Regions from separate parts of the Shewanella sp. SG41-3 genome, predicted to be linked through region 2. Evidence: predicted binding sites of a transcription regulator. Region 2 holds the regulator's gene; the other holds the start of a gene.
What was found. The regulator MetJ, encoded in region 2, represses methionine synthesis genes. The targets are predictions, from matches to a motif close to TAGACGTCTAGACGTCTA.
Positions count from the first base shown of each region.

Region 1 (16,759 bases), on a different contig from region 2:
CTCAACTCGCCAAAAAGTGAAAGTCATTGTGGTTACCGATGGAGAACGTATTCTCGGTTTAGGTGACCAAGGTATTGGCGGTATGGGGATCCCAATTGGTAAGTTATCACTTTACACCAGCTGCGGCGGAATTAGTCCGGCCTATTGCTTGGCAGTCACATTAGATGTAGGTACCGATAATCCGCATTTAATCGAAGACCCTATGTACATGGGCTGGCGTCATCAACGTATTGGCGGCGAAGAATATACTGAATTTGTTGAAGCTTTCATGCAGGCTGTGAGCCGTCGTTGGCCAGATGCGTTAATTCAATTTGAAGATTTTGCGCAAAAAAATGCCATGCCATTGCTTGAGCGTTATAAAGATCAATACTGTAGTTTTAACGATGATATTCAAGGTACAGCAGCAGTTACTGTTGGGTCACTACTGGCGGCATCTAAAGCGGCGAAGAGTAAGCTTAGCGAACAACGTATTACCTTCTTAGGTGCGGGCAGTGCGGGTTGTGGTATTGCTGAAGCGATTGTGGCACAAATGGTTTCAGAGGGCATTAGTGAACAACAAGCTCGTTCACAAGTCTTTATGGTTGATCGTTGGGGCTTATTACTCGATAACATGCCTAACTTATTACCATTCCAACAAAAGTTAGCTCAACCTTGCTCTACGATTGAAGCATGGGAAAATTACAGCGACAATATTTCGTTACTTGATGTTGTGAACAACGCTAAGCCTACTGTACTCATTGGGGTATCTGGTTCGCCAGGTTTATTCACTGAAGAAATCATTAGAGCAATGCACAAGCATTGTAAACGTCCAATTGTATTCCCATTATCAAATCCAACGAGCCGCGTTGAAGCCACTCCTAAAGATATTTTGCATTGGACATCAGGCCAAGCATTAGTGGCAACAGGCAGTCCATTTGAACCTGTCGTTGTGAATGATGAGACCTTTGAGATAGCGCAATGTAATAATAGCTTTATCTTCCCAGGCATTGGATTAGGAGTATTATCTTGCGGCGCGAAGCGTGTGTCTGACGAAATGCTCATGGCATCTAGCCGTGCATTAGCAGAGTGTTCACCTCTAGGTAAAGAGGGAACTGGATCGCTATTGCCACGCTTGGAAGATATTCAATCTGTCAGTAAATATATTGCTTTTGCTGTTGCTAGAGCCGCCATTGATCAAGGTTTGGCACTGCCCTGCACTGATGAATTACTGCTGCAATCAATTGAAGCTAACTTCTGGGAACCTGAATACCGTCGTTATAAACGTACGTCATTCTAAATTATTGATAAGCTAGATTAAGTTATCTTTAACCATAAAAAATCCCAACCTGAGTTGGGATTTTTTGTTTCTAGCAAACAATTAATTTATCTGCCCATAAACTTTGGCTTATATATCTGGCAACGCCAAACTTAAGTGCACAAAATTAGGCAGACATGACTAATTTAAAGCTATTCAATAATGGTCTGTCAGTACGCGCTTTTTTAAGCTTACGTATACACTCTCTCAATGATTGCTCGGCTAAACGGCCAAATACACCATCATATTCATTATTATTCATTTCTTCTTCAGAGTCGGCACTATCGGCAATTTCTTGCGCAACACGGCTTAACTGCATCCACGCATTGGCAATGTAAAAGCCATGAAACTCCGCTTTAGTCATTAACTTTTGCGCACTCGCTGGCAAACCATTCCATGCATTGGCAAACGTATTGGCTTTGTCGTCAATAAGTTCGCTAAACAAACCTTCATAAGCCTCAAGCAAGGTTTCAGGTAACTTATCCATCGGCAACACTTTATTGGCTACGTTATACGAAATTTGTTTTGCGACTTCTTGATACTGCGGGTCAACTTTTGTCATGTTTTTCTCTCTAAAATCTGCCACTAATGTACACGCCATAAGTGTCTGATGAGGCAATTGGAACAATACTAATCCCTTTATAAGGGTCGGTGAAATACCACCCCGCCACGATACCAATGGCAGCGCCAGCCAATACATCTTCCACATGATGTTGATCACTGGCAACACGCGTATATGCTACATAAGAAGCTACCGCATATGATGGAATGCCATATTTCCAGCCGTAACGCTGGTTGATAAATGTCGCTGCAGCAAAGGTATCGGCACTGTGACCAGATGGAAATGAATCATTACCACTGCCATCTGGGCGATCTTTTTCTATACCGTATTTCAGTGCTTCAACTAACAATCGACTTGATACACCGGTTTTAACTAATTGCCAAGCACCTTGATAATCATCTTCGACAATTAAACTTCCTGCCAATGCAGTGGCCGGAAGTAATATGTGCAAAGCGTCACCCGATGTTTCCAGGCTTCCTTCAGCATGACAAGGCGATAATGCTATCAGCAAACTTAATCCGATAAATTGCACAATTCTCTGCAACATTTTTATCTCTGTTTATTTCCAAAGGCGTCTTTATACTCGTCTAGATAACTGAATGCAAATAGCCCTGAGTCGCCAGAAAAATACCCTTAACAGTGAATAAGATTAACATATTGATAAAAATAAGATTATTGAACAATAACGCAAGGCTATAATTTAATCACAAGACTTTTCAAGTCGAAGTCTGTTAGTCTTTGTCACATAGAATTAACAATAACAACTTGAGAAAATGCATCCTTGCCCACTTTAAAGCTAAGCAGCATTATTCATATCATTATGCTTGTCTGTGCCATTGGATTTAGCAGCATTGCTTATGCTAATCCAGTGAAGAATTTACGCGCCGATGAAATTTATACACTATTAGACAGTGGTAACTTTATATCCGATGAAGATAATCGTAAATTACTCAGCGAGTATAAAAGTATCTTGTCGGATGACGATATTATTCGCCAAGAACTCTATATACGTCTTAATTGCTGGAGTTTGCCGTCGAACACAACAGAAGAAATGCAAGCCGCGGTTAAATATGCCGATAAATACCTGCAAATATATCGTCAGCCAGCCCCCTCTTTAATCCAGATTGATCTGCAGTATTGTAAGGCTTGGTTTCTGTATGCGCAGGGAGAAAGTGACAGCTTATTTGCCGACCTAAATACAGCGATACTTAATGCTTATAAACTTGAAGACCCGCGCTTGATTGCGGATGGCCGAAGCACTAGAGGTGCAATCCTATCTTATTTAGGTAATTTTTCTGAAGCACTCGAAGATCTTATTACAGCGCAAAACTTATATGAGTCTCTTAATTTAACTTATTGGGCAAATGTTAATTTAGGTGAGCTGGCCAATAGTTATCGCCGTTTTGGCGATGCCCGGACCGCATTAACATATCAAATAAAACTCGAAAAAAGTTATCTCAAAAATAAACAGATTTATGAAGCCAATCTCACCAATAATCAAATTGCGCTGTCATTAGAGAAGCTTGAACGTTATGAAGAAGCCATTGAACGCTTCCAAAAAACGCGCGATTTTTGGTTAACAGAAAATAACCCCATTGCTGCTGCGGATGCATCTATTAGTATTGCCGGTAACTTAATCAGCTTAAATAGACTTAAAGACGCTGAGGTGATTCTGCATGATGCTCAAAAGGTGATTACACCCAAAAATGATAACAGTTATAGCTACATGAATTTATTTATGGCCAAGGTGCATTACCAGCAAGAGCTTTATCAGCAAGCATTAATCGATATTGACCAGGCTGAAAAAGCATTTAATTTCAGTAATAATATCCGTGGCCTCAATCAAGTGTTGCAGCTAAAAAGCGAAATATATCAAGCCTCACAACAATGGCAACTGGCGTATGAAACCCTAAAATTGTTTGTCGAGTCACATCTATCATATGACAAAAAAGTACTTTCAGAGCGCAATGCGGAGATGCAAGCTCGATTTGATAACAACAAGATTCAAACTGAAAATACAATGCTTATTCAAAGGGATAAAGAAAAACAGCTGCAATTGGACATCATGAAGCGCAATGAAGACATGCAGATCATTATTATCAGCTTAGTCGCGATAATTTTAGTGATTGTATCTATCTTCGCCTACAAACAACTGCTCAGAAAACGACTGTTTAGGCGTTTAGCGCTCACCGATGAACTGACCAAAGTAGCCAATAGACGTGATTCACATTCTCAAGGTAATTACTTTTTAAAAATCGCTCAGCAATCATCCACGCCATTATCATTGATTTCATTTGACGCTGATAACTTTAAAGCCGTTAACGATACATTAGGCCACGATATGGGCGATAAAGTACTGGTAAAACTAGCGGCAATTAGTACAAGCATGATGCGTGACACTGATGTGATTGGTCGAGTTGGTGGTGAAGAGTTTTTGATTTTATTACCTAATATCGACAAAACAAAAGCCATTGAGATTGCTAATCGCTTAGTCGAGACCATAGCAAAATATGATTGGTCACAAATCTCGCCTAATTTGCATCAAACAATCAGTGCCGGAGTCGCCAGTTACACCAATGAAACAGAGTTGTCGCCATTATTGCTAAAAGCCGACAAAGCGCTCTATTCTGCCAAAGCTGCCGGCCGAAATTGTGTCAAAGCCGAGTAAAACGCGTATAATTTCCATGTGTTTACTTAATGATAGTGTTATGACAACAACGACCCCAGTATTAACGCCTGATCCAATTACCGATCCTGAGATCAATTCAATCCCCGAGCCCTGCCCATTGACCGCAGCTCAGCTTGATGTGCTCAATAGACAGATCAAGCTTTGGGGTAAAGAACTTGGTTTTGCTCATATTGGTGTTGCTGATGTCGACTTAAGCCAACATGAGGCAGTATTACAAGATTGGTTAGATAAAGGTTACCACGGTGAGATGGCTTACATGGCTAATCATGGAATGATGCGGGCTAGACCCGCTGAATTACATCCAGGAACCATTAGAGTCATTTGTGCCCGGATGGATTATCTACCGCCTGACGCTGGCTTTGCCAGTAATTTAACCGACCCCAACCTTGGTTATATTTCTCGCTATGCCGGTGGACGTGATTATCATAAATTAATCCGCCAACGGCTTAAAAAACTCGGTGATAAAATTCATCAATATTGCCAACAATCCGACTTTCACAACACAGATTTTAGACCGTTTGTTGACTCTGCACCGATTTTAGAACGTCCATTAGCCGATAAAGCGGGACTAGGCTGGACGGGCAAGCACTCACTCATTTTACACCCTGATGCCGGCAGTTGGTTTTTCCTCGGCGAGTTATTAATTAACTTACCTTTGCCGTTAGATATCCCAATCGAAGAAGGCTGCAACACTTGCGTAGCCTGCATAAAGTCATGCCCAACAGATGCGATTGTCGAACCCTATGTGGTCGATGCAAGGCGATGTATATCTTACTTAACCATTGAATTGCAGGGCGCTATTCCAGAAGAGTTTCGTCCACTCATCGGCAATCGTATTTATGGCTGTGATGATTGCCAACTCGTGTGCCCAGTTAATGCTAAAGCACCACTGACCCAAGAGACAGATTTTCATACTCGCAGTGCGCTTATTCAACCCGATTTACTGACTCTATTTGCGTGGTCTGAAAGCCAATTTTTAAGCCAAACAGAAGGCAGCGCGATTCGCCGAATTGGCCATAAACGTTGGTTACGTAATATCGCGATAGCATTAGGTAATGCTCCGGCTAATCCGGCCATTATTAGTGCATTAGAGCAACGTAAACACAGTGATGAAGTAGATGGCATGGTGCTTGAACATATTGAATGGGCATTAGTGCAACAAATACAAAAAGCGCCACAGTCGGCGCTTTCACGTAAAACTCAACGAGTGATCAGATCAATCCAAAAGGGTCTACCCAGAGATGCATAAACAACATGCGACAACTAAGCATTAGGGTCTAAGGTAAAACCCACTTTAACGGTGACTTGCCAGTGAGCCACTAAACCTTCTTCCAAGTGACCACGGGTTTCGATAACTTGAAACCAGCGCAAATGTAATAAACTTTTATTGGCTTCTGCAATCGCATTTTTGATCGCCTCATCTGAACTGATCGGTGATGAACCCACTAGCTCAATGACTTTATAAGTGTGACTCATAATCGCTCCTTTGGTTAACTGAAAGACGTATTTTGAGTGTAGTCAATAATGGCTCAGTTCACAGCAAATAGGCTCAATGAGTCCGCTGTGAATACCCCATCAGCCAGTATCGCAAGGTTGAAAAGTTAATCACAGAGTTCTGCAACAAAGCCGCAGCTCCAGCGATCAGCTGGTGAAGCACAATGACCCATTGTGAGCAGCATCATGCTAATTAAAACTGGCGTCGAAGCACTTTAGTCGCTGCAATCATATTGCGCAGCGCTGGCTCTACTTCATCCCAAGTACGGGTTTTTAAACCACAATCAGGGTTAACCCATAATTGTTTCACCGGCACTTTCTGCGAAGCTTTAGTAATAAGATCAACCATTTCGGCTACCGTTGGAATATTGGGCGAGTGAATGTCATACACCCCAGGACCAATTTCGTTCGGGTAACAAAAATCTTCAAACGCATTCAATAATTCCATCCGTGATCGCGAAGTTTCAATGGTGATCACATCAGCATCCATAGCCGCTATGGCATTAATGGTGTCATTAAATTCGCTGTAACACATGTGAGTATGGATTTGAGTTGCATCGTCTACACCAGCCGCCGACAACTTAAAGGCATCTACTGCCCAAGTTAAATAATCTGCCCACTGGCTCTGCTTAATCGGTAAACCTTCACGAAATGCTGGCTCGTCAATTTGAATAATGCCAATGCCGGCTTTTTCTAAATCGATCACTTCATCGCGCACCGCTAACGCAAGTTGATTGGCAATATCTTGACGAGGGATATCTTCTCGAGCAAACGACCAATGCAAGATGGTCACTGGGCCTGTTAGCATGCCTTTGACAGGCTTGTCGGTTAAACTTTGCGCATAGGTAGCCCAATCAACCGTCATCGGCTTAGGACGTGATACATCACCATAAATTAGCGGTGGTTTTACACAACGAGAGCCATAACTTTGCACCCAACCAAATTGAGTAAAGCCAACACCGTCGAGCTGTTCACCAAAATACTCCACCATGTCATTTCGTTCAGCTTCACCGTGCACTAATACGTCAATACCGAGTTTAAGTTGACGACAAATGGTGTCCTGAGTGACTTGCTCAAGCTGTAATCGGTAATCAGTGTCATTGATTTCGCCTTTACGCCAGCGTTTGCGTAAACCACGAATCGCAGGCGTTTGCGGAAATGAGCCTATGGTGGTTGTGGGAAGTAATGGCAGTGCTAGCTTCTGTTGCTGAGCAATAATACGCCGAGCAAAAGGGCTATGACGTTCAAAATCACTCGCAGTAAGCTGTAACACACGTTGAACAACCTCTTGATTAGCTGCAGCAGCTGTGGCTAAACGCCTTTGCTGGCAACGATCAATAATCACTTGGCTGCTTTGTGAATCTTGATCGTTAATTAACTGCTGAATGTCACTAAGTTCAAACAGTTTCTGTTTGGCAAATGCTAATTGTCCCTGTAACGGACTGATCAGTTGCGTCTCGACGTCAACATCAACCGGACAATGTAACAATGAACATGAAGGTGCAATCCACAAACGATCGCCCAACGTGGTCGCTAATTCTGCCAGCTGATCAGCAATAACATCAACATCGGCAGCCCACACGTTGCGACCATTAATCACTCCAACCGATAAAACTTGTTGGCTGCCGAGCGCTTTGATAAACGCCTCAACTTGTTGTGGTGCTGTGACTAAATCAAGATGCAAACCATCAACCGGTAATGCACTCACCAATGCTTGATGATGGCCAATAGAGCCATAATAACTGGCAAGTAATATCTTCAATGATGCCGGTTTTTGTTGCGCTAAAAATTGATAACTGTGGCGAATGGCTTGCTGCCACTCCTCGGTTAAGTCTGCGGCTAATACTGGCTCATCAAGTTGTACCCAACTCACACCTTGGTCTGCAAAACGTTGCAAAATCTGCTGATAAACCGTCAGTAGCTGCGGTAATAACGATAGCTTGTTAAACTCAGTCAGGCTTTTCGATAAATACAAATACGTCACTGGGCCAAGCAATACCGGTTTTACTTGATGACCGAGTTGCTGCGCTTCACTGACGTCATCAAACAACTGTTCAAAGGCAATCTCGAAGCTTTGATCTGCGCTTAATTCAGGCACTTGATAATGATAGTTAGTGTTAAAAAACTTGGTCATTTCTGCCGCACAAGCATGTTGGCCAGTTTGCGATCGGCCACGGGCCACACGAAATAAGGTGTCTATATCGATAGGTGCTTGGCTGCCATCGGCTTGAGTAGCTCGGTGGCGATCTGGGATCACATTTAAGGTGGCACTTAGGGTTAATACTTGGTCGTAATAAGCAAAGTCGCCTACTGGAACTAACTCAACGCCGGCATCTGCTTGCCACTGCCAATGCGTTTTTTTTAATTCACTGGCGACCTGTTTCAGTTCAAATAATGAGATTTCTGCGCGCCAATAACGCTCAAGTGCAAACTTCAATTCACGCTGACGTCCAATGCGGGGAAATCCTAAACTTGAAATTTTCATGCTGCTTTCCTTTTCGTTGAAGCAAAATTTATAGCCATTTATGCAGAAAAACCCGCATAGGCGTCTGGACGTCTAGAAGTTTATTGTGCTACTCTGCTGTCAAGCAATCGAATTGATTTCATCGGCTAGTTGAGCAAGATTCATGTGGAGAGAAAATGATAGAGCTTAGACACCTTCGCACCTTGATGGCGTTAAAGGAAAGTGGCAGTTTAGCGGGTGCAGCTAAAAAACGATTTGTAACCCAGTCGGCGCTTTCTCATCAAATAAAAGAGTTAGAAACACGGATTAACTCAACTATTTTTGTTCGTAAAAGTAAACCGTTAACGTTTACTCACGAAGGTTCACGTCTGCTGAATTTAGCGGAAGAAATCTTACCGAAAGTGATTGCAACCGAATCTGATCTTAAGCGCGGTTTAGAGGGTGAAAGCCAACAACTTAAGCTCGGCATTGAATGCCACAGTTGTTTTCGTTGGTTAATGCCGGTTATTGAACAATTTAAACAATATGCGCCAGCAGCTCAAATTGATATTTCAAGTCGTCATTTATTTGATTCACTCAATGCGCTGGAAACGGGGAGTTTAGACATAGTGCTCACCTCTGACCCAGTGCCTGGACATAGCGTAGCTTATCAACATCTATTTGATTTTGAAGTAAAGTTAGTCGTTGCCAGTGATCACGCATTAGCGACACAAGCCTTTGTAACCCCAGCTCAATTGGCAAAGCAAACTTTAATCAGTTACCCAGTGCCTCTCGCGCGTTTAGACATATACAAACACTTTTTAGAGCCCGCGGGTATTGAACCTGGTGAGCAAAAACAATGCGACTTGACCTCAATGTTATTGCAGCGAGTTGCCTGTAATGATGGCGTAGCCACCCTACCAACTTGGTCTATTCGAGAAAGTCAGGGGCTGAGTCTTACGGCGGTAAAATTAGGCGCAGAAGGACTAAAACGTCCATTGTTTGGCGCGTATCGCCGCGATGCCACTAATGCAAATTTAATTCAACAGTGGCTCGAGCTGGTAGCAAGTGAAGGTATAAATTTACAGCGGGTTGATTAATAAACCTCTTTTAGATAACACGCGTCGAAGCACAAGTCCTGGAGAATCAGGGTTTTGTGTTTGGCGTAAGTTATGGGCAATTAAAAACTCTTCGCGTAAATCGTCATCCAATCCTAATGCATCAAATGCATCAAGGGATAATTGTTGTTGCTGGTTATCAATCAGTGATTTTAATACTTTTAGTGACACGGGGCGAGACAGCTCTGCATTTAAATAGGCAAAAGCCGTTAATACAATCACCTGACCAAAAACACTAAATAATGCTAAGGTTTGCATTTCATCCGCATCAATTTTGATGTTATCACCGGTTTCAATCTGTTCACGTAACTGTTCTAAACAATCATCCGCAATCGTTTCATTTAAGGCCCAATAACCTTGAACCAATTTTTTGTAAGGTTCAGGGAGTTCATCAAGGCGTTCTTTAAGATAAAATGAAAATGCATATCGATAGATATTCACTTGGCCTAAACGAATTAAGCAATCTTTAACACTGCGACTTTTAGTCGATATCATTCCAGCTGAATGGGCGCTATTACTGCGCAATAACAAGTGTGCAGCCAATGCCGGATCAGCAGAGACTATGTCGATTACGATTCTAATATCAGCTTCGTTAATCAGGGCTTTTTTTAATGGAATTAATATGCCACGACGACCAATGACTTGCTCTTCATTGCTAATAATAGCTTTAACTTGAGTAAAAACTTGTTGCTCAAGACTCGTCATATCTATCGATTACCTTTTTTAAAATTAACACACTATTAATCAATTTAACGGTATATTAAAACGAAAGCCAGCGATAGTTCACTGGCTTTCATAAGTAATAATTTACTGGCTGTTGTGACTAAGACTTGATCAACCAAATTATCTAGAAACGATAACCCGCTGTAAGTCTAATTGAACGACCAGTACCTGAATAATAGCCACTGCCATAAGCAGAGTAATACCCTGTGCCGACATAGTCTTCATCAAGTAAATTATCAACACGTAAACTGGCATTCCACCCTACATAGCTGTAATTCAACGCAAGGTTGGTTAATACATAACTGTCTAACTTATCACCAGTATTGCTGTTGTCGCCTTCCATGTAACGCTCGCCAGTGTAAACACCTTCAACAAACGCTTGCCAATGAGCAGATATATCGTAACTAATATAAGCTTTACCAGAGTGCTTGGCCACCCAAGATAATGCTTTACCGTCGTTCTCGCCTTGAGTGAATTCTGCATCAATATAGTCGTACGACGCACCTAATAACCAATTCGTTGAAAGCTGCACATCATAAGCCGTGCTTATACCAAAACGACGCGATTTATCAGCGTTAACGTTAGCACCGCCACCATAAGGCCCATCAGTTCGACCACCTTCGTAAACAATCTCATCTTCTAATTCAAGTTGATAAGCATTGATCTTCAATGTTTGAGTGGTAGTGGTATAATCCCAACCCGCTTCATAAGAGCGACCCGTTTGAGGATCTAACCCTTGAGTTGTCAGCGGTGTATAAGCTTGTTCATCGACTTTGGCAAAGCGGAAGTTATCATTAGCACGAACATAAAAACGATGTTCGCTGCTCGGACGATAATTAACACCAAACTCAAGTGCATGGGCGTCATTATCAATTTCAATACGGTTAGGATAAAGTAACTGATCATACAAATCGTCAGTCACTTCCGAGTAACGGCCACCTACTACATAAGATAATGTCTTGGTAATAGGCACTGATGCTTGAACATAAGCACTACGTTGAGTCTGTTTATTATTGCGTTGAATAGAAGCCGTATCAAAATCTGCTTCACCTGTACTCACATCAATGCCGGTGACCAAATTCAAGTCGCCATGATCTAAGTGATAATTGGCGGTCGCTTTAGGCGAAAAGCTTAATAAGTCACGCTCAATTCGCCCTTCACTGCCATATAACAGACTGGTGATTAACGTGTCAGAATAGGTTAAATCGGCACTCAATGCCCAAATATTATTTAACTGGTACTGATAGCCACTGCGTAATGCGGTGGTCATTTCATGAGTGAATTCACCCTCAGAAAAGGGAGCCACTTGACGAGGATTGGCTTCATATTGCGCTAAGGTCAGTGCACCTGGTACTTGACGATCATTATCAAAATAATTAACTTCGACAAAAAAGTCTTCTACGTCAGTTTGATACTGAATGCGACCTAAAATAGAACTGGTGTCATTGTCGTTATTGTCGCGGTAATTATCACTTTTGTTATAACTCGCCGCTAAAAAGTAACGCCATGCATCATTGATAGCACCCGAAATATCACCTTTAGCTTCATAAGTGTCAAAACTGCCACCACTGACTTGTATGCCACCACTGGTTTCTGTTGGTGCTTTAGTAATAATATTGATAACGCCGCCAACAGCTTGATCGCCATACAACACACCAGCACTACCAGATAGAATCTCAACTCGCTCAATTAAGTTAATTGGAATAGATTCAATACTCGGTGCAGCAATATCAATGTTATTCAGTCTGCGACCATCAACTAAAATCAGGGTGTTATTCGCCGCTTGCGAAGCAGAAAATCCGCGCATAGAAAATACTGTTCCCGAATTATTATCCGACACCTGAATACCAGATTGTCCACGTAATAAATCGGTTAAGTTAGTCGCGCCGCTCATTTGAATGTCAGCAGCATCAATCACATTGACGTTGGCAGCAATATTTAATGGCTTAGCAGCATTACGACCAATAACCACTAGGGTTTCATCCATGCTGATTGCTGAAGATGAAGAAGATGTAGCCGCTGAGTCTGCTGCCATAGCATTCACACTGACTACACTGAAGAATGCACTTAATAGCAATGCAATTTTTGTTGGTTTAGTACCCATTTACCTTTAACTCCTGAAAGGAAAAATGGGGCAAAAGTGCCGCAATATAGATGACGACTGTTGGCAAATCTACAGATCAATTCTGAGCGTATGCCAACAAGCGGTATTATATTACATTTCGAGATCTGCCCACCGAAATCATCGAAATCACCTTTAAGGCCGGTCTCCGGACTAAGGCTGTGGTGCTAAGACCTCAATGGCATAGCACGCGCGAGTCTAGATGATTAACGCAATCGAGTTGCGCACCTGACTCTCACCAATCACCGTTGCGGGGGCAGTACCAGACTTGCACTGGTTTCCCGATTATCCTGCTGTGGGATATTGACCCACGGCAAGCACCATAAAGATTGACTCACTCACCTCAACGCTGATTTAGCCTTTAGGTGAGCGATTAAAATAACATGAGGCTCAGCTCAACATTAAAAAATATGTCTTTGGTTATGACAAGCTTGTATTAAGTCACTGGGTGCTAAACGTAACCGTCTGCGCAGTAAAATAATAACGCGGCGATTATAACGGATCCTAAGGTGTACTTCATACTTACAAAAGGTAATCTCACAGATAATTCAACTTAATGATAAATAAACTCATAGATTGCTATGGTCTTAAAGGCTAAGCGAACTGATGAGCACACATTTACATTCGTAAACATCAAGATGTAAAGTTGAAACTTGGATACAAATAAGTGTAAATGAGATCTTCGGGTTAATGTTCAACACCGAGAAAAAATGATTAGGGCTGGGTCATAAACTGACGATAATTATCGATAGTGATAGGTGCAGTATCAGGAGTAAATATGTCGGTACGAATAGATTTATGAATAAGGTAGACATCATCGTCGTCACTTATTACCGTAAAATAGCCCATTTCACCTTGTAAAGGGGATATAAAAGACGTTTCAATCACAGCTGAAGCGCTATGAATATTAGGCATACTGGTACAGCCTAATAAACCATGCACAGCCTCGAGGCCATCCACCTTAGAACTGCCGAGCTGTTGATAAATAACCTGCCCTTGGCAATGTTGTCGATAAGTGTCAGCCATTGAATTTAAAAATTGTTCTGGTTCAACGTCATCGGCTAAGCCCTTAAAGCCTTGCATACAGACTAAACGAGACCAATTATTTAACGACTCATCACTAGGAACAAACTCAGCCATGGTCATATCACCACGTTTTTCATTAAAGGCAAGCTTCCAATCCAATGGTGGTAAAAAACCAAACTTCGCAGACAGCTTTGTCAGTTGCTGAACATCATCAGACATCACCGCAGTAGCTGATGAATGACCAACTTCACCAAATGTCATGGGGATTTGAGAGGTAGCAGATGCACTACTCGGGAACAGGAACAATATCCCTATGCACCCCGAGCAGCCAATAATTGCAGCAATCTTGTTCATCCAAATGAATCCTTATTTGGTCAAGATAAAGATAAGTTGATCGAAACCATTCTAATTGAGCATATCCTATCCTGAACATACAAAAATTGAAACTTATCTATAACATTTACATCTTGGATAACATATTAATTAAACGCTTCGTCATCTTCAGCATCATCTTCGGCGTCGAAAAGTTCTTCTTCGTCGATAGCTGATTCAGCAGCAATGGCCGCGGCTACGCTTTTAGCTTTAAGGTGTTTCTCAGTTTTACGCTTGTTACGATCAGCTTGCTTAGCTAAAAAACCTTGCAGTGATTGCTCGCCCCATGCAATGGCTTCAGCTTCTGTGGCAAAACCATCTTGGCTTTTTGATACTATGGTTTTAGTCGCTGTCATACGACGAGTAATTTCAGTTTTCCACGTGTTTTCAATTTGAATAACACGTAAAGCATACTTTTTGCTATCGCTCATAATCTATTCTTTCCTAACTTAAGGTATCACAGGCTTAAACCCGTGAAATTTCAGCCGCGCAGTGTACTCGAAACGCACGAGTTTGGGCAGCTATTTAATGGCTGTTTTTTCAGCTTATTCAAAAAACTTATCCAGTGACAAGGAGAATATTGCCACTGGAAAAGCAATGATGAATAAAATATTGCTGCTACACCATTATTGTTTGACTAATTGGTTGGAGCCAACAATCATCATTTCGCATTTATGGCAGTCGAATACTAACTTCAATTTATCTTTGCCAACATCTAAAAACATCGGATCAGCTTTAATACCTTCAACTTCTTTCGGGCATAAATTAAAGCTGTAGCGGAGACAATGTTTGGTCACCATTAACGGCGCATCATGTAACACATTATTTTTTTCATAGGTGTCTTCAATTTGAATCACCCCATGTTGATGATAAAACGATTTGGCTTTTTCGTTGGCCACATTGGATAAAAAGCTCAATGCTTTTTGTGGAAAACGCGCCGTTTTATCATGCACCCAACGCTCAGGTCGTTGGTAACTGGCAACCCTTGCCGCCATTAATGCACTTACAGCATCGCGGCGTAACTCATTGACCACAGATGCGGGTAAAAACCACATGGTTTGTGTCAGCAAATTAATCTTATTCAGCACAAAGTCGCTACTGCCAAGTTTACTATGTTGTTTTTTCAAATTTTCAGCGGTTTTAGCCTGATCATTAGCAGGAGCTTTGTCGCACACTAAAGTGACGGTGGCACTAATATTATGCACATCGGTAATCGTTAAGCCTACGCCGTCATCAGTATCAAAGAATTGCATATCGACAGCAATTTTACGGCTAGCTGAATCTTTGTTGAGGATAGCTTCGAACTTATGATCAAAGTTTCGGAACATCATCACCCCAATTTTAAGATCTTTGGGCACTTCAGTTAAATATAAAGTGTTGCCCTCAGCGCGGTTGATGCGTACACCAGAGAGTTTATCGTCAGACAAACGCTGAGTTTCATAATGCTCAACAAAGAAACACAGACCATCACCATTGTTAAAGTGAATGTCTTTACCACTTTCACTGGTATCGATTTTAATAAAGTCTTTACCGACATGAGTAATTCGGCCCACTTTTTCACCAATAAACTTAGGCGAACTAAAATGCTCAATCGCCTCGGTCCGTTCATTAACAAAATAATCGGTTTTACCGCGGTTAAAGCTTTTATCAGGATCGGGAGTGAAATTAAATTCGCAACGACCATGAGAAATAGATTCTAGATCGGCACGCTTGGCAATAATCGCATCAAGCTGCTGGCGATAATGTGCGGTAACATTCTTAAGGTAAGTAATGTCTTTTAAACGGCCTTCAATTTTAAACGAGCTAATACCCGCATCAATTAACGCCTCTAAATTATCTGTTTGGTTATTATCTTTTAGTGATAATAAATGCTTATTTTCAGCTAAGACCTCGCCTTCACGCGTGGTCAAATTACAGGGTAATCGACACATTTGTGAACATTCACCGCGATTAGCACTGCGATTAGAGTAAGCATGACTTAAATTACACAAACCACTGTAGCTGACGCACAAAGCACCATGAATAAAGAACTCTAACTTCATTTTTGTGCTGGCTGCGATATCACGAATTTGGGGAATATTCAGCTCGCGGGCTAACACCACCTGAGAAAAACCAACTTGCTCAAAAAATACCGTTTTTTCTGGGCTGCGGTTATCGGTTTGGGTGCTGGCATGTAACGCAATAGGCGGAAGATCAAATTGTAACACCCCCATGTCTTGCACAATCAAGGCATCGACACCCGCTTCATAAAGCTGCCAAATTAGCTTTTGGGCTTTATCAAGTTCGTCATCCATTAAAATAGTGTTTAAGGCCACAAACACCTGGGCATGATAACGATGAGCAAATTCTGCTAAGCGAGCAATGTCTTCAATACTGTTGCCAGCATTGTGACGGGCACCAAACGCTGGGCCACCAATATAAACCGCATCAGCACCATGACGAATAGCTTCAATGCCATAATCGGCATTTTTAGCGGGGGCTAAGAGTTCTAACTGGCGCTTTACAGGAGCCTCTGGGGTGAACAATTCTACAGAAACCATAATGTTAACTAAATTTCGCATCAATTCGGATAAAAAAGTGCGCCAACATACTAATATTATCGCATTGACATAAGTATGTTGGCGCACTCGCATAGTGCTTGTATTTTAGCAAACTTTACCCAAAGTTCTAAGTAAATTCGTTGCTAATAACCGCGATAAGCTGTGCAGCATTACGCTTATAAAAACAACTCTTGGATGTTTTTAAAGTCAGCTTTGCCTTCAGCAATTTCTTGTGGGTTTAAACCAGACACTTCATGTGGGAACACTAACCAATCTTCAGATGAATGAATGAAATATTCTGGTTTTAGGTCCACTTTGGTATTTTTCGGTTTGTAGTAAGGGCAGGCAATACGGATATCCGTTGGCATGTTCAAGC
Region 1 covers NZ_JACJFJ010000002.1:367,413-384,171, forward strand. The annotation lists gene H5164_RS04880 (NAD-dependent malic enzyme) at 1-1,276, shown strand, start outside; gene H5164_RS04885 (DUF3069 domain-containing protein) at 1,422-1,856, opposite strand; gene H5164_RS04890 (phosphatase PAP2 family protein) at 1,867-2,403, opposite strand; gene H5164_RS04895 (diguanylate cyclase) at 2,638-4,524, shown strand; gene queG (tRNA epoxyqueuosine(34) reductase QueG) at 4,565-5,794, shown strand; gene H5164_RS04905 (dodecin) at 5,809-6,021, opposite strand; gene metE (5-methyltetrahydropteroyltriglutamate--homocysteine S-methyltransferase) at 6,233-8,524, opposite strand; gene H5164_RS04915 (LysR family transcriptional regulator) at 8,680-9,582, shown strand; gene H5164_RS04920 (HDOD domain-containing protein) at 9,565-10,305, opposite strand; gene H5164_RS04925 (TonB-dependent receptor) at 10,448-12,427, opposite strand; cobalamin riboswitch at 12,567-12,785, opposite strand; gene H5164_RS04930 (hypothetical protein) at 13,160-13,825, opposite strand; gene H5164_RS04935 (DUF3622 domain-containing protein) at 13,951-14,274, opposite strand; gene H5164_RS04940 (U32 family peptidase) at 14,470-16,383, opposite strand; gene H5164_RS04945 (phosphoribosyltransferase) at 16,560-16,759, opposite strand, start outside.
Region 1: the regulator MetJ is predicted to act here: its motif matches at 8,590-8,607, upstream of metE (5-methyltetrahydropteroyltriglutamate--homocysteine S-methyltransferase).

Region 2 (16,759 bases):
CCGCCTCTGAGTTCATTTTCACGATAATGGCTTGGTGGGCCATAGGTTGAAGGACGACGCCCAATAGAGAGGTAAACGCCACTATCGTTAATATCTTTCCAGTTAAAATAGGCGCGCTCTACTTTTAACTCATCACCACTGGTGCTACCGCTACTGGTGCCATCCATGGTGAATGAGTTCCACGAGTCGAATACTTTAACCCCAGCTGAGTCTCCCCAACTCTTAAACATGGTTAAGCGTCCGGCAAAGCTGACGTTGTCCCATACTTTGGCATCAATGTTTAGGCGTAACCGGGTAGTGTAAAATATGTCGTTATTAATATCTTGTTGGGTTTTTTGGCCTAACACCATTGGCATAATGCCTTGCAGCATACCGCTTTGAAACGCGCTGGCTAAATCAGGATTAGCCATCATCATTTGGCCCAATGGTGAGGTGGCACTATTTGGATCGCCAAATGCTCCTGACATGGCTTTCGCGCCAAAATCAGAAAAGTTAACGTTCATGGCAGGGTTCCATGTGACATTTTGATAATGTAATGAGTGTGCTTTGGTTCTAAAGTCACCAGTGATGGACACTCTGTCCAGTGCCGTATGGCGCTCAGTTTTATCAACCCGTGAGTTTAAGTCGTCAAGATCTTCGGTAATGGTGGCCAGTTGTTGTTTAAGATCGGCAATTTTTTGTGCATCGGTGTCTGCCGCTAAGCTAGCGCCGCTCATGAAAAGCGCATTAGCTACAAGTATTGATATCAGAGTTCTCATCATCTTTCTCTCCCCCTAAACTTGCCAAATGTATAAGCTGATGTGGCAAATTTTTGGTGTAAAAATCCCTGAGGCTAAGCCTCACTATTTTGTCAGTTTGGTTATTGGCTGATGTTGACGCTTAAGACGACAAGGCCCTAAGCTGTAATGACTTAGCCACAGGTTGCTGGTTGGTCTGAATCGGCTGCGTGGTCATATAAAAACTGTTGAATATCTTTCAAGTCTTTTTCTGATAGCGCCTCGAAAACAGCAGGTTTGGCTTTATGCATATCACGGGTGAAAAAGCGATCCCACTGGCTCATGGTTTTGGTCATAGGGGTGAGCTCTTTGCCTTCACTATTGGCACTGTGGCAAGCTTTACATTCTTTTTTATAAAGATGTTTACCTTTTTTAGGGTTACCACCTTCTGCAGCCATTACTTGGCTACCAAGAGAAAATGCAATCGCGATTGCAATACCAACTTTAACGTAAATGTTCATCATTTTATCCTCTACAAAGCTTTTTATGGCTGGTGCCTTGGCAACATATATTTATTGTTTTGCTGTAAATAATGTTACCTAAAAGGAGTTAGTGTTAATTTGAAGTAGATCATATCCATGAGAAAAAACTAATTGAAAAAAAGTTAATTGATAAAAATCTAATGGAGTTGGTGTGATGCAGATCTATTGTCTAGAGGGTAATAGTTTGCTAGAGGATAAATTAACGTTTAGTGACAGGGATTCAGCCACATAAAATAATGTGCAGCCCTGTTTGTTGGAAGGTCATTTGATAAAGAGAATCAGTGAGTGGCGTTAAATTAATGCGATTGTCGACTTTATTACTAATATTGTTGCGCTAATGCTACACAATATTAATGTCGCAGCCCGGGTTTTCTCTTTATCGACACGGCCAATTAATCGACCAGAGACAAGGTAGCCTGCAATGACTGAGGGGAGTAATAGCAGTGATAGCCATAAATGTTTTACTTCAACTAAGCCGACAACGGCTAAAATAGCCAATGCGATTAATGAGCTAAAGACAAAAAAGGCTGATAGCGCCGCCCTAAATTGACTGGCATCTTGACCGGCAAGTAAAATGGCCATTGGTGGGCCGCCGATCGCAGCGATATTGCCAAATATGCCCGAAAATACCCCAGCGATAAATAAACTGATGCGATTGATTGGTGCGGTAAAGCGAAAGACGCTTAGGATAACGGCAATAAACACGATTGCTGCAATCACCAAGCCTAGTATGGCTTGTGGTGCAAACAGTAATAACCCTGCACCTAAAAATCCTCCTGGAACACGTCCCAGTAAGGCATATTGTAATCCATTAAACTGCAGGTGGCCGCGCTCTCTAAACAAGGTCATTGCAGAGATTGCAAAACCCATGGCAATAATAGGAACAGGAACTAATTGAGGATTAACAATATACAGTAGTGGGCTTGCTACAACGGCTAACCCAAAGCCAATTAAGCTTTGGGTTAGCGCGCCAAAAAATACAATAATTGATGCCAGTATCAAAGTGGTTGGATCGATAAATGACATCATAATTTCTCTTTAAAATATTACTGCTTATAGCAATCCACATTGAAATTGGATCTATTTTAGGCGTACAGCAACTTTGCCTTTAAAAGACTGCCTCGAATACCACGCTAATCATTTTCGCTAAAAGAGCAAACTTCAATAAGGATTGGTATCAATGGGCAGTTTTAAAGTCGGTGAGGGATTCATTAACCTGTAGGTTATTCGAGCTCTTCCCATTCGATACCCATATCATCCATTAACTTTTTCGCTTCACTTGGAATGCTATCAGGCTGATCTTTTGATAAATCACCGTCATAAGGTAATGGTTGACCTGTGTACGCGTGCAAAAATGCTTCGCATAGCAGTTCACTGTTAGTTGCATGGCGCAGATTATTTATCTGGCGACGCGTCCGCTCATCTGTCAGTACTTTTAATACTTTTAAAGGGATAGAAACCGTAATTTTTTTTACTTGTTCATTTTTTTTGCCGTGTTCGGCATATGGGCTGATATATTCGCCATTCCATTCAGTCATTAACTTACCCTTAACGATAAATACGCTGCAGATTTTAAACCGTTACAATCTCTAGTCAAATTATTGCTACTATTTAATCCCGATGCAAATAGATTTCTCGATGTTTAGACGTCTAAACGGCTATTTTGGTTGACTCGGGGAGAACTCTTCGGTAAATTTGGACGTCTAGACATCTATTGTGTGTTTGTGACTTTTTAGGAATCAATTATGACTCAGTATCAAAGTGCCACTTTGGCCGTTCGCCAGGGTATAGAAACAGACACACAACATGGTGCTATTGTGCCGCCGATTTATTTATCGACCAATTATTCATTTGATGGCCACACTAATCCTCGCGAGTTTGACTACAGCCGTTCAGGTAATCCGACGCGTTGTATATTAGGTGAGGCGATTGCAAAACTTGAGCAAGGTGTAACTGGTGTGGTGACATGTACCGGCATGGCGGCCATTACCTTAGTGACCAGTTTGTTGGGCCCAGATGATTTATTGGTTGTGCCGCACGATTGTTATGGTGGCAGTTACCGTTTATTTACTAACCTGGCCAAAAAAGGTCAATTTAAGTTATTGGTTGTTGATCAAACTGATGCGCAAGCGCTGGGCAACGCGATAGCGCAAAATCCCAAAATGGTCTGGTTAGAAACGCCATCAAATCCATTACTGCGGGTAGTCGATATTAATGCGATCAGTATCGCTTGCCATGAGGTTGGCGCGTTAGTGGCGGTTGATAACACTTTTTTGTCGCCAATATTACAACAACCTTTATTGTTGGGGGCCGATATCGTTATTCACTCAACCACCAAATACATTAATGGTCACAGTGATGTGGTCGGTGGCGCTGTGGTGGCTAAAGATGCTGAAGTGGGTGAATTATTACATTGGTGGTCAAACACCCTTGGATTAACCGGTTCTGCTTTTGATAGCTATTTAACCTTACGTGGCTTAAGAACGCTGGCAGTCCGCATTCGTGAGCATCAACGTAATGCGCAAAAAATTGTAGAATTACTCAATGCCAGTGATGTGGTTGCCAAGGTGTATTATCCAGGTCTAAAAGACCATCCGGGTCACGAAATTGCCGCAAAACAACAACAAGGTTTTGGCGCTATGTTAAGTTTTGAATTAACCGGTGGTGAAGCTGAAGTGGTGGCCTTTTTACAGGCATTATCTTTGTTTAGTATTGCTGAAAGTTTAGGCGGAGTGGAAAGTTTAGTTGCTGTTCCTGCCACCATGACTCACCGTGCAATGGACCCACAGGCAAGGCAACAGGCTGGTATTAAAGACACTTTACTGAGATTATCAGTCGGTATTGAAGATGCAGATGACCTGCTCGCGGATATTCAAGCCGGTCTCGCCGCTGTTACAGCGATAAAATCAGCTTGAGTTGGCTTAATTCGAGTTTAAGTTTGCTGTGGTTCCGGCCAAATAAAGTAAAATAGAAAATATGCACTTGCCACACTATTTATTTCAAATTAGAAGTATAGCCGTCGCAATAAAAGTCTTAGTTGTTTAAGGAGTTAGTAATGACGCGAAGTCATTTACATAAGTTTGGTGGTTCAAGTTTAGCGGATGCAGATTGCTATCGCCGTGTTGCCCATATTTTGCTTACACATGGTCAAAGTGATGATTTAGTTGTGGTATCGGCCGCCGGCAAGACGACTAACTTTTTATACAAATTACTCACTCTGCGTGACAGCGGTCAGTTATGGCAAGAAGAGCTTCAAGTGCTGATTAGTTATCAGCAGACATTAATTGAACAGTTATTATCAAATGAGCTGGCTCGTGACCTACGTGAGCGCCTGTCGACTGACAAATCGCAATTAGTCAGTTTATTGTCTTTAGAGCAGCGTAATGACTACCAATTAAACCAAGTGGTCAGTTTTGGTGAGCGTTGGTCTGCACGCCTTATGGCCGCATTGCTGAGAGAAATGGGCGTAACAGCCACTCATGTGGATGCGTGTTCTATTTTGGTTGCAGACGAAGGTGCTATTCCCAATATTTTAGTGGCGCAATCGCGTGAAAAAGTACAAGCCTTACTCGCTTTGCATCCGCAAGAGCGTTTAGTTATTACAGGTTTTATTTGTGCTAATCGTCATGGTGATACGTTATTGTTGGGCCGTAATGGTTCAGATTTTAGTGCTACCTTAATTGCCAGTTTAGCCGACATTGAGCGTGTGACGATTTGGACTGATGTTGAAGGGGTATTTAACGCCGACCCGAATAAAATTAATGACGCTAAATTACTTAAGAGTATGTCACTAGCAGAAGCGGATCGCTTAGCTCGTCTAGGCTCGCCTGTGTTGCACTCACGTACCTTACAGCCATTGTTTAATACTCACGTAAGTTTAGCCGTGCGGTCCAGTTATGCTTCACACACTGACTTTACCTTAATTGCTCCACTGAGTTCATCAGCCAGTGCACCCGTTGTGACTAACTTAAATGAAGTGGTGTTGTTTAGTTTTAAAATGAACGCTGACATTGAGCCGTTACTGACTATTTTAGATAACGTTGGCATTACGCCTTTAGCTTATTGGTCGCTAGCACAGAATAAGATTGAACTTGCACTTACCCTAGAGTGCCAGAAACAAGTACAGGCCTTATTGACGCAATACAGCAGTGAGTTTGGTATTGACGAGTTAAGTGCCCAAACTGATTTAGGTTTAGTGGCCCTTGTCAGTGCTGATGCGCATCACTTTAGACGCAGTTTTGCCCGATTACTTAGCCGCGATGCTAAACCTGTTTATCAAGATTCACTGAGTTTAGTCACCTTAGTGCCGCAAGCTCAAGTGAGCTTATTGACTCAGAAAGTGCATCGTCGTTGCGCTGGGCCAAGAATGCGCATCGGAGTGTTATTGTTGGGCGTGGGTAATATAGGTGAGGCGTGGATTGATTTATTTAAACGCGCAAGCCCTGCATTGGATCATGAACTTGAGGCTACTGTTGAGTTAGTGGGTTTAGTCGGCTCGAAAAAAGCCTTAATCTCTAATGACGGAATTAATCTCGAGCAATGGCAACAAGATTATCAGCAGCACGGCATTGAATGGGATTATGACAAATTGTTTGATCAGTTGGCACTGTTATCATGCGATGAAATTGTCGCACTCGATATCAGTGCCAGTGCAGCGTTAACCTTACAATATCCAGAGTTATTTGCCCGCGGAATTCATGTGGTGAGCGCGAATAAATTAGCCGGCTCTGGGCCATTACCTTTTTATCGCGAATTAAAACTGCAACTCAGTAATCGTCGCTTGTTTTGGCGTTATAACGCGAGTTGTGGCGCCGGTTTACCAATACAACATGCATTAAATGATTTACGTAACAGTGGCGACACAATTGAGGCCGTTGGTGGCATATTTTCCGGCACCTTGTGTTGGTTGTTCGAAAATTATGACGGCAGTAAACCGTTTTCTGAATTAGTACTCCACGCTCGAAGTTTAGGTATTACAGAACCTGATCCGCGTGATGACTTGTCGGGCCGCGATATGCAACGTAAGTTGTTAATCTTGGCGCGCGAGATTGGTTTGGCGATAGAATTAGATGATATCAGTCTTAACTCGTTAGTGCCCAAAGCCTTAGCAGAGTTATCACTTGAAGACTTTTTATCACGCATCAGTGAATTAGATGATGGTTTGTTGCAGCAATATGTCGCCGCAACAGAGCAACATAAAGTACTGCGCTATGTGGCTTCGTTGGATAAAGTGGAAGGTGAGTTACAAGCTGAAGTGAGTTTGCAGTGGGTGGATAATCATCATCCTTATGCCAATTTAACCCCAGGCGATAATGTGTTTGTTATTCGCAGTACGTTTTATCAAGGTAACCCTTTGATTATCCGCGGACCAGGGGCCGGGCGTGAGGTGACTGCTGCAGCGGTGCAGTCCGATTTAGTGCATATCTGCAAAGACCTATTGCAAGAGTAGGTCAGTTAAGTTGTCATCCCGGTAACGCTTTGGAGCCGGGGTTTAGCTTTTTTGGCCTGCGGCCATCAACGTCATGCCGACACTTCACTATTTCGTCAGCCCGACACTTCACTATTTAGTCATTTTGATATTTCACTATTTCGTCATTCCGGCAATGCTTGTGAGCCGGAATCCAGCACTATTATTTATTGCTTTGTACTTATGGCCAGCGGCCAGCTTAGTGGTGCTTGGCTCATAACAGAGTAAAGGGGAAGAGCGCTTATACTCTTTTGCAAACCCTTAGCGCCCGATCAACATTTCCTGGAAAGCTAACACTTCGCGACAGGGTTTTATCCTACTGCTCACGTATTCTGTTATGGGAAGTTTTCAACGGCCTCAATGTTAGTTAGCATTACCGTTTTGGATAAAGCCAACTAGCGATTTATGCTCTTATCAATATCGCCACACATGAGTACTGACTCTCTGGGCAAAAGGATATCCAATGCAAAGGCCAACAAAGGAACAAATTCGAGATTTACCCCTTTATGACGGTATTAGTTTAGAGAATATTATCGTCGTTACAAACAAAGCCGACTTTATAAATGCAATAGCGGAGTTAAGAACTCATTCTTGTTTAGGGTTTGATACAGAGAGCAAACCTTGTTTTGTAAAAGGTGAGGTCAGTGATGGACCTCATTTAATCCAGATAGCCACAAAATCTAAAGTATTCTTATTTCCTACAAAATTTTATGAAAACTTTACTGCAATCGCTGAAATATTATCTGACCCGACAATAAAGAAGGTAGGTTTTGGATTGAAAGAAGATAAAAAACTTCTTTTTAGAAAATTTGGCATTAAATTAATCAATACAGAAGAACTCTCTTCAAAGGTGATGCGTTTTGCGCAAGTTAAACAACGCGTTGGCGCTAGAGTTGCGGTTGCGATGTTTTTTAATCAACGGCTATCTAAGAGTGCACAACAATCCAATTGGTCAATATTCCCCTTACACGATCATCAGAAAAGATACGCCGCAAATGATGCACATAGCGCATTATTAATTGCTCTCGAAATAGAAAGACAGAGCCATTCATCTCCCTAAAGAATATGAGCCTCTCACCAATTAATTTAATAAACAACATTAGCTTATTTGACCAAATAAATAAGCTTGTTGACAATTAGTTAGGGTCATCAAGTTTCCTGCACTGCCTCTGCGCTTAATCACTCACCTATTAAACCCGTTGCTTGATTTCTACTCGTTGGTTCTCAAGCTCTCTGCTGTGTTGAATTTGTCTTGTTGGCTAAAGCTATATCATTGCTTGAGAATCTCTATTTTGTGATTATCAAAGTGTTATAAATTTAAATTATCAATTAGATAAGTTTTGATAATTTTTATTCATTCACTGTCCGCCGTAAGATTACGCCATCGAACAAAGACGAATCAATAGTATTTAGGAGTAAGTTATGAAAATGAATCATGTAGGTTTGATGGTTGGCGACATGGATAAAGCGGTTGAGTTTTATACTAAAGCGCTGGGACTAAGAGTGGTGATGGGTAACACTAAGGTTCAAGAAGAACGTAAAACCGCTATTGGCAGAATGTGTGTGGCCGTTTTTGGTGAAGGCTTTAAAGGCTTTAACATTGCACACTTAGTCACGACTGACGGTATTGGTGTGGAGATGTTTGAAATGATCGATCGTCAACAACGTCACGAAGTTGATTTTACCCGTCTTGGTATCTTCCACTTTTGTTTGCAAACAGATGACTTTGAAGGCGCTATTGCGCGTACGGAGCAATATGGCGGTAAAGTAAGAATGGACATTATGCGCTACCACCCAGAAGACGACAGTAAGCTAGCACAAATGGTCTACTTAGAAGACCCGTTTGGCAACTTGTTTGAACTTTACTCGCACAGCTATGAAGAAACTTACTCTACTGATTACGAGTAATTTGTTTAACGATATCCGTATTACTTTAACGCTACCTAGATGGTAGCTTTTTTATGTCATGGGAAACATTTCTGAGGTTACTTTTGAGCATTTTTGCAGAGAAACTTAAAATATATCAACTGATTAAATAAGCTAACCAGCTTCATCAGAGTAACACTCGCTTTTTATTAACCGCATAAGAAACTCATTTATTGTCAGTTTGATGGTTTATCACACCGTGATTTGATAAAGGCTTGCAGACATATGCAGATGTCTGCGTAACTGATTTGAGCTGTTATGCACTAAAAGGAATACAGTGAACACTTATAGTCGGTCTGTAGTCATTTTTATCGTGACTCAAAGGATTTGGCTGGTTTCGTTATTGCTCGCGTTATTGCTTGCGATTGAGCTGTAGACTTAAATTGGTTAATTGATGGTATTTTAGCTTGACTTAGGATGCAGTTAAACTAGTATATGGACATATAGACGTCCAAACGGCTAAATTAAAAGTTAGTTAATTGGTATTGGCTCCTAAGTTTTACAGAAGTTGAAGGAATACATTATGGCTTTTCATCATGCGCAACATGCCCAGTCGTTAAATCAGAGCTTGTCTGAGCTGAATGATATTAATGTTTCTTTTGAATTCTTCCCGCCATCAACGCCAGAGATGGAAGAGATCCTGTGGAATTCAGTTCGTCGTTTAGAGCCGTTAAACCCTAAATTTGTCTCTGTGACTTATGGTGCCAATTCCGGCGTACGTGATCGTACTCATAGCGTGATTGAACGTATTCAGAAAGAGACGAATCTTCTAGCGGCACCGCATTTAACCTTGGTTGATGCTAGTGATGAAGAGTTAGTTGAACTGGCAAAGCATTATTGGAATTCAGGTATTAGAGACATTGTCGCCTTACGTGGTGATTTACCTGAAGGCAGCCCAAAACCAACTCGCTTTGCTAATGATTTAGTACGTTTATTACGTTCAGTGGCAGATTTTGATATTTCGGTTGCGGCGTATCCTGAGGTTCATCCAGATGCGCGTAACGCTCAGGCTGATTTAATTAACTTGAAGAAAAAAATTGATGCGGGCGCCAACCGTGCCATCACTCAGTTTTTCTTTGATGTTGAATCCTATTTACGTTTTCGTGATCGCTGTGTCACCGCTGGCATAGATGTTGAAATTATCCCAGGCATTTTGCCGGTGACTAACTTTAAGCAAACTAAACGTTTTGCTGGAATGACTAACGTGGCGATTCCACATTGGTTACATCGCCAATTTGAAGGTTTAGATGACGACCCTGCAACTCGTCAGTTAGTTGGAGCCAACGTTGCGATTGATATGGTAAAAGTATTGTCTCGTGAAGGGGTTAAAGATTTTCATTTTTATACTCTTAACCGTGCCGAATTAACTTATGCTATTTGCCATACGTTAGGTGTGCGTCCAAAGTAAACAGGCGTAACGACTCTACGCCTATTTTATCGTTGCAAAAATGCTCATTCATTTAAACCATTAAATTGCGCCTTTTGCCTTGAACTAAGCGTAAATGGCTTAGCGTTGAATAGGCCGTCCTATTCAAAAAAGTTAAATTAGAATGGCTGCTGAGTCGATACCAACAGACGCAGTGGTCATAGTCTCTAACCCCCGTTAATGATTTCATTAGCGGGGTTTTTGTTTAATATTTATGGCCTTTTGTGTGAGTATTCGACGTTTGCCGTATTCTTTTTTTCATATTTATAGCCTATGGTATATTAACAACAATTAATAACTAAAAAGGTGTGATGATGAAAACATCCTTTTATGTACTCAGTGTATTGGCTGGCTTAACCATAGTTAATATTGTGCAAGCAAATGCTGCAGAACCTCAACAAGCCATTCCACCCGCCGCTCAGTTATGTACTTCTTGTCATGGTGCTCAAGGTCAAGGAATTGATATCATTGGCCCTCGTTTAGCTGGTTTATCGGCTGAATACATTACCAATCAACTCAAGTTGTTTCATGCCGGTAAACGTCAAAACCCCACCATGCTAGCAATGGCTGCCACGGTACAAGGTGATAATATTGGCCTAGTGGCACAATATTTTAGCCAACAGCCAGTTGCAGATATTTCGCTGCAATTTCGCGGTGACAAGGTTGCCATTAGTGATCCCTCTGAAAGATTAGCCTTTCAAGGCGATTGGTCGCGAACTATTCCGGCGTGTACCAGTTGTCATGGGCCATCGGCCATTGGTGGAGGCAATTTCCCTCGCTTAGCAGGCCAGCAAGCCAGTTACATCAAGACCCAACTATTAGCTTGGCAAGACGGCACTCGAACCGGTGATGTTGACAATATGATGGGTAATATTGCGCGGAAATTAACAGCTGCCGAAATCGATGGATTATCGCAGTATTTTGCCAATATAAAATAAGGACATGGCTATGAAATTATTATCGCTATTGAGCATTGGTGTCCTGTTTAGCTTGCCTTTACAGGCCAATGAAATGTTAACTGAAGTCCCTGTTACAGCTTCAGCAGCACTACCTGATCGCCAAGCGGCATTGCCTGCAGTACCTAAAAAAGTGGGTGAGAACTATCTACAACCTGCGTCATTAACCGATATTCCTGCGGGAGTTTTTGGTGACAAAGTTCGCCTAGGTTATCAATTGTTCGTGAATACTCAAACGCTTAGAGATAAGTACGTTGGTAATCAACTCAGTTGTGCTAATTGTCATATGAATGCAGGGCAACAAGCTAATTCGTCGCCTTTATGGGGGGCATATTTTGCCTATCCGGCCTATCGTAAGAAAAATGATAAAGTGAACAGCTTTCAAGAGCGTGTTCAAGGTTGTTTTACTTATTCAATGAACGGTAAAGCGCCCGAGTCTGGTTCTCCTGAGTTAGTGGCAATATCTGCTTATTCATACTGGTTAGGCATGAGTGGATTAATGGCACAATATAACGTTAGCGGCCCTGTGCCTGAGTTATCTGATGCTGAATTAGTGAAAGGTGCAATGCGGGATGATTTCCCGATGCCAGAGGCCATTGCCAAAAATTTAGATACCAAAGCGCTAAGTCAGTTACCTGGACGGGGCTTTCCTAAAGCGCCAGATCCAGAATTAGCCTATGCGCCGGAGCGCGGTATGATTGTTTATCAAGCTCATTGCCAAACTTGTCATGGCGAAGATGGTCAAGGACAAATAATCGCTGGGGTTGCTGCCTTGCCGCCATTATGGGGACCTCAAAGCTTCAACTGGGGCGCTGGAATGCATCGCGTAAATACGGCTGCTGATTTTATTTATGAAAATATGCCGTTAGGTAAAAGTGTCCAGCTTACCGTTCAGCAAGCTTGGGATGTTGCCGCTTATGTTAATTCGTTTGATCGCCCACAAGATCCTCGTTTTGATGGTGATGTGAGTAAGACTCAAGCCACATACCATCAGCACCAGGGCTATTATGGCCAATCGGTTGCCGGTAAGCCTATTTTAGGGACTGATTCGTATCCGGTTTTTCCGCTTAAAAATACAGTTAAGCCTTGATATCTATCTGAATTAAGATAAACCTATGAATGATGCCCATTGAGTGAACGCTTAATGGGCTTTTTTGTAAGTGTACACATTACTTAGACAGAGCTTATTGAGCATAGCGATCAGAAATGGCAGTATGTTGATCTTAGCTTTTATTTATTATTACCTCATAGGTTGGGCAATGACATTATTCACCTTTGCTGCACAATTGTGCCCACTGTGCCAACAAGATAATGCTTGTGCCATGGAGCAAGGATTAGCCATAGATGCATGTTGGTGCGCTAAGCAAACAGTGGATATGCCCTCAGTTATTGCGCAGTTTAACGCAACATCTTCTGGGGTTGATTTACCCAATAATCAATGTGTTTGTCAGTCTTGTATGGCTAAATTAGTGCAACAATCTGATATTGATGCCGTTGAAATTTATTCACCCTAACCTTAGATTACTCATTAGCGAAATCTCAATGCTATTTGAGTGATGGTTTGTGTTACCGCTTCGAAGCGGCTTAACTTGGCATATAAACACTTAACGCCAATCAATAGCTGCTTTGATGTCCTCGCTCTTGTCCTTCCCAAGTAAGTTAATATTTTATTTATCGACCTATAAACCAATATTGGTACTTATCTATAACCGTCTCTGAATGCATATTTGTGTCATGGCAGAACAATGCGCGATTTATATTAATAGGGGGATCTTCTGATGACTTTAGGACGGTATTATTGAAGTTGGCGCTAGTCACATATACATGGTTGCTATGATTAACGAAATCGAGGTAATCTAAAATGATTGTTTTTCAACGGAGTTGGGCTGTTGAGGGGGAATCAGAAGATAATTAACCTCAGTTTTGGATAATAAACGGTTTTCAAACAGCCTGGTGAGTAAAGCACAGTGTAGGTTTGATTTTGTAGATTTGGTATGACTCCCGTTTAAACGTTTTATCCTGTCTATTATCCGCGAGGTGAGGTTAGTTAATAATAATTATAACTTTAGACATAAATCATTACTCATTATGAGGTTTTTACATGGAAGCAGTCACACAATTTGTCAATATGGTTAACGGTATAGTATGGGGTGTTCCCATGCTAATTATGATTTTAGGTGTCGGGCTATTTCTGTCGATTGGCTTAAAATTCATGCCTATTTTAAAGCTAAATCGAGGCTTTAGATTGTTATGGGCGGGTCGTCAGGTTACAGATGATAGCGAAAAGGGTGATGTCAGCCCGTTTAATGCATTAATGACCTCATTATCAGCCACTATTGGTACCGGTAACATTGCGGGTGTGGCAACGGCGATTTTTATTGGTGGTCCGGGTGCGCTATTTTGGATGTGGTGTACGGCGCTCGTGGGTATGGCGACTAAGTTTTCGGAAGCTGTTTTGGCGGTGAGGTTTCGTGAAACAGATGCTAATGGCAACCATGTTGGTGGCCCTATGTATTACATCAAAAACGGTTTAGGCAGTAAGTGGGCTTGGTTAGGTACTGCATTTGCTATTTTTGGCTCTATTGCTGGTTTTGGTATTGGTAATACCGTACAAGCTAACTCGGTTGCGGATGCGATGAGCAGTAATTTTGGCGTGCCTAGTTGGGTGACCGGCGTTGTGTTAATGGTGCTGGTTGGTGCGGTACTGATGGGCGGTATTAAGCGTATTGCAGAAGTAGCTGGTAAGCTAGTGCCATTAATGACAGTGTTTTATATTACTGCGGGTTTAGCGGTATTGATTGTTAATGCAGCGCAAGTACCCGCGGCTTTTCTGTTAATTATTGAAAGTGCTTTTAACCCGGTCGCAGCCCAAGGTGGTTTTGCAGGCGCAGCGGTATGGGCTGCAATTCGATTTGGTGTAGCGCGAGGCGTATTTTCCAATGAAGCTGGTTTAGGTAGTGCCCCGATTGCTCATGCCGCAGCACAAACTAATAATCCTGTAAAACAAGGTTTAGTCGCTATGTTAGGCACGTTTATTGACACCCTTATTGTGTGTTCAATTACCGGTTTGGCTATTGTGGTTTCTGGTGCGTGGACATCAGGTGAAAACGGCGCGGCGTTAACCTCATTGGCATTTTCAAATGCATTGCCTATGGGAAATTATATTGTGGCAATTGCATTGGCTATATTTGCCTTTACCACCATTTTAGGTTGGAGTTTTTACAGTGAAAAATGTGTCCAATACCTTTTAGGTGATAAAGCCGTCAAACCATTTCGTCTAATTTGGACCTTAGTTGTACCGATAGGTGCAGTCAGTTCGTTAGAGTTTATTTGGTTATTAGCTGATACATTAAATGCGATGATGGCGATTCCAAACTTAATTGCGTTGGTGTTGTTAAGTCCTGTGGTGTTTGGCTTAACTCGTGAGTATTTTATTAAGCAACGAGCTTTGAAAGCTAACGCTTAAACTCGTCTAGTTAACGACTCACGTTAATATTTCGCAATTGTGGTTAAGCATGTTCATTGGTAAATAGATGAACATGCTTCCTTAAAAGGATTTTTATGAAACATCTTACTTTTGCTGTATCAAGCGCAGCGTTATTGATGGTGATGCTCTTGTCCGGGTGTTCTAATCTGTCGCTGCGAACAAATGCGGGTACCATTGCGCTTGGCAATGCCAAGATAGCAGAGATTGATACTTATACCTCTGGAGAAATATCCCGGTTCAAAGCAAAGTTTCTAGGCGATGTGACCACTTCATATTGTGAAGTCTCATCGGATCCTGATAAGTTAGATGATCTCCCTAGCTTGTCTTCAATGACTAAATCGCTCAAATTACAAGTGAAACAACGTGGTGGAAATGCCATTGTTATGAAGCAATGCGGCAAAGTTAATTACCCATCGTGTGCTGTGTATTTAGAGTGTAATGGTGAGGCGTATGTCATCGACCGAGGCATTTAGATAGATTCGTTACTTAGTGTCTATTAGTGCAATATAGTGAGCGTTACCTGCATCATTTAAAAGAAGTTTATTTTTATTTTTAATAGGTTAAGTGTGACTATCGCGCACTTAACCTATTACATTATCACTGTGGTTTATTCGAAATTGTTATCAAACTCTGAGTCTTCAAATAAGTCGACGGCAGAACTTGGAACAACATTTTTGAATTGGCGAGCAAAATGGCGTTGCACCCCTTTGAGGTCGATATTGCCTATTCCTGAGGCAAAACCAAACCAAGCATAAAGCCCGCTAATATCTTCAAACATCGGAGGTAAATACTTAGGGTGGGCAATAATACCTTCTTGATAAGCTTGGTACAGTACCGGAATATCCTCAATGGCTAATTTGCCTAAAAATAGCATAGGGATTAACTCAGGTAGCCCAGTGCTGATGGCACTACGAATAAAGTTAATATTTTCTACATAACCGCGCACGTAAGAGATGTCTTTAGTAAAAAAGCTACCGCCGCCTACCATGCCACCACGAAATACCCGTTGAGTTACCCGATAGCTGTCTTTTGAGCTTAAATTAAGGTCCCTGAAATAGCGGTACACTTCAATAAAATCAGCCCCTTTCTCTGCCATGTCTACCGCAGATACTCGATCGCTAATACGTCGAGCGCGGCCCGGATTTGAGCTTAAGGTGAGCATTTCCATGAGCACAGCTAAGCCTTCTTGCGAAGCGGTAACGCGTGGTGATCCAACGCTGAGCCAAGTGGCATGAGGTTGAGCTCGGCCATTGAGTGTGGTGCCCACATGAACCCAGCCTTCATGAACTTCATAGATATTCAGATCTGATTCGCTGAACATGGCGCGAGTATTGAGCTTAACCGTATCGCCACCGACGGCGGCATCGGACACAATACCATCACTCAATTTAACGTGAATTTCATCATTATGAAAATACTTCACTAAGCGTTCGCTGAGGACATTTACCGCTTCTGGTGCCGTTACAATCTTAGGATGGCGGCTATTCATGTGGCGCGCCGCTGGCAAAGAAAATATATGGCTTAAGCGATCGCCCAGTTGGCGTAATGTATGGCGATCGCCATGTAATTTGTGGCTGGCACTGCCGTAAAGCTCTTGGCTCAGTTTACCAAACATCGGCTTGCCACGATTATGCAGCATGTCTATTACTATGCGATATTGATCAATATTGGCCAGTAAAATTTTACCTAATTTATCGCGTTTACCTAAACCACGCTCAACGGCAGTTTTTAAACCTTGCAGGTCTGTTTGAGTTTGATCTGCGTTAAACGATAGCGGAATTGACTGATAAAAGTCATTACTAACGTTGGGTAATTGTTTACTTTTTTGCGCTAAAAAATCATCTTCAATTTGTCTTGGCCATTTTATTGAGTCTAAAATTTTAATTGGCGCTTGGATGCGAATTAATTCATCAGAAAAACGACGAATATCTTGTTGATAACGCAATAAAGAGTCAGACATTGTCTTTTCCTAATCTAGAGAAGTTGTTAGCAGTGCTAGCGGCCATATTAGCAGATGTTGATCATAAAACTGCAATGAAAAAATAACCATCTAGTCAGCACTATTTTAGTGCAATTTATCATGGCGTATAGCAATGTTTTAAGGGTGGTTTTTTTAAGTTACTAAAAATATTCAATTATTTTCTTGGCATTAAAACTGCTTTACCTAAAGTAGTAATAATTAAAAGGAAAATTTATGGCAGCGATGAGCTATTTAAGTGTGATTGAGCGTTATCATGAA
Region 2 covers NZ_JACJFJ010000003.1:288,059-304,817, reverse strand. The annotation lists gene H5164_RS07385 (DUF3373 domain-containing protein) at 1-758, opposite strand, end outside; gene H5164_RS07380 (cytochrome c) at 911-1,240, opposite strand; gene H5164_RS07375 (sulfite exporter TauE/SafE family protein) at 1,550-2,287, opposite strand; gene metJ (met regulon transcriptional regulator MetJ) at 2,482-2,796, opposite strand; gene metB (cystathionine gamma-synthase) at 3,004-4,173, shown strand; gene H5164_RS07360 (bifunctional aspartate kinase/homoserine dehydrogenase II) at 4,314-6,707, shown strand; gene H5164_RS07355 (3'-5' exonuclease) at 7,189-7,785, shown strand; gene H5164_RS07350 (VOC family protein) at 8,148-8,633, shown strand; gene metF (methylenetetrahydrofolate reductase) at 9,175-10,059, shown strand; gene H5164_RS07340 (c-type cytochrome) at 10,392-11,015, shown strand; gene H5164_RS07335 (c-type cytochrome) at 11,026-12,123, shown strand; gene H5164_RS07330 (cysteine-rich CWC family protein) at 12,293-12,547, shown strand; gene H5164_RS07325 (sodium:alanine symporter family protein) at 13,135-14,499, shown strand; gene H5164_RS07320 (hypothetical protein) at 14,595-14,993, shown strand; gene H5164_RS07315 (flavohemoglobin expression-modulating QEGLA motif protein) at 15,128-16,480, opposite strand; gene H5164_RS07310 (PDC sensor domain-containing protein) at 16,715-16,759, shown strand, end outside.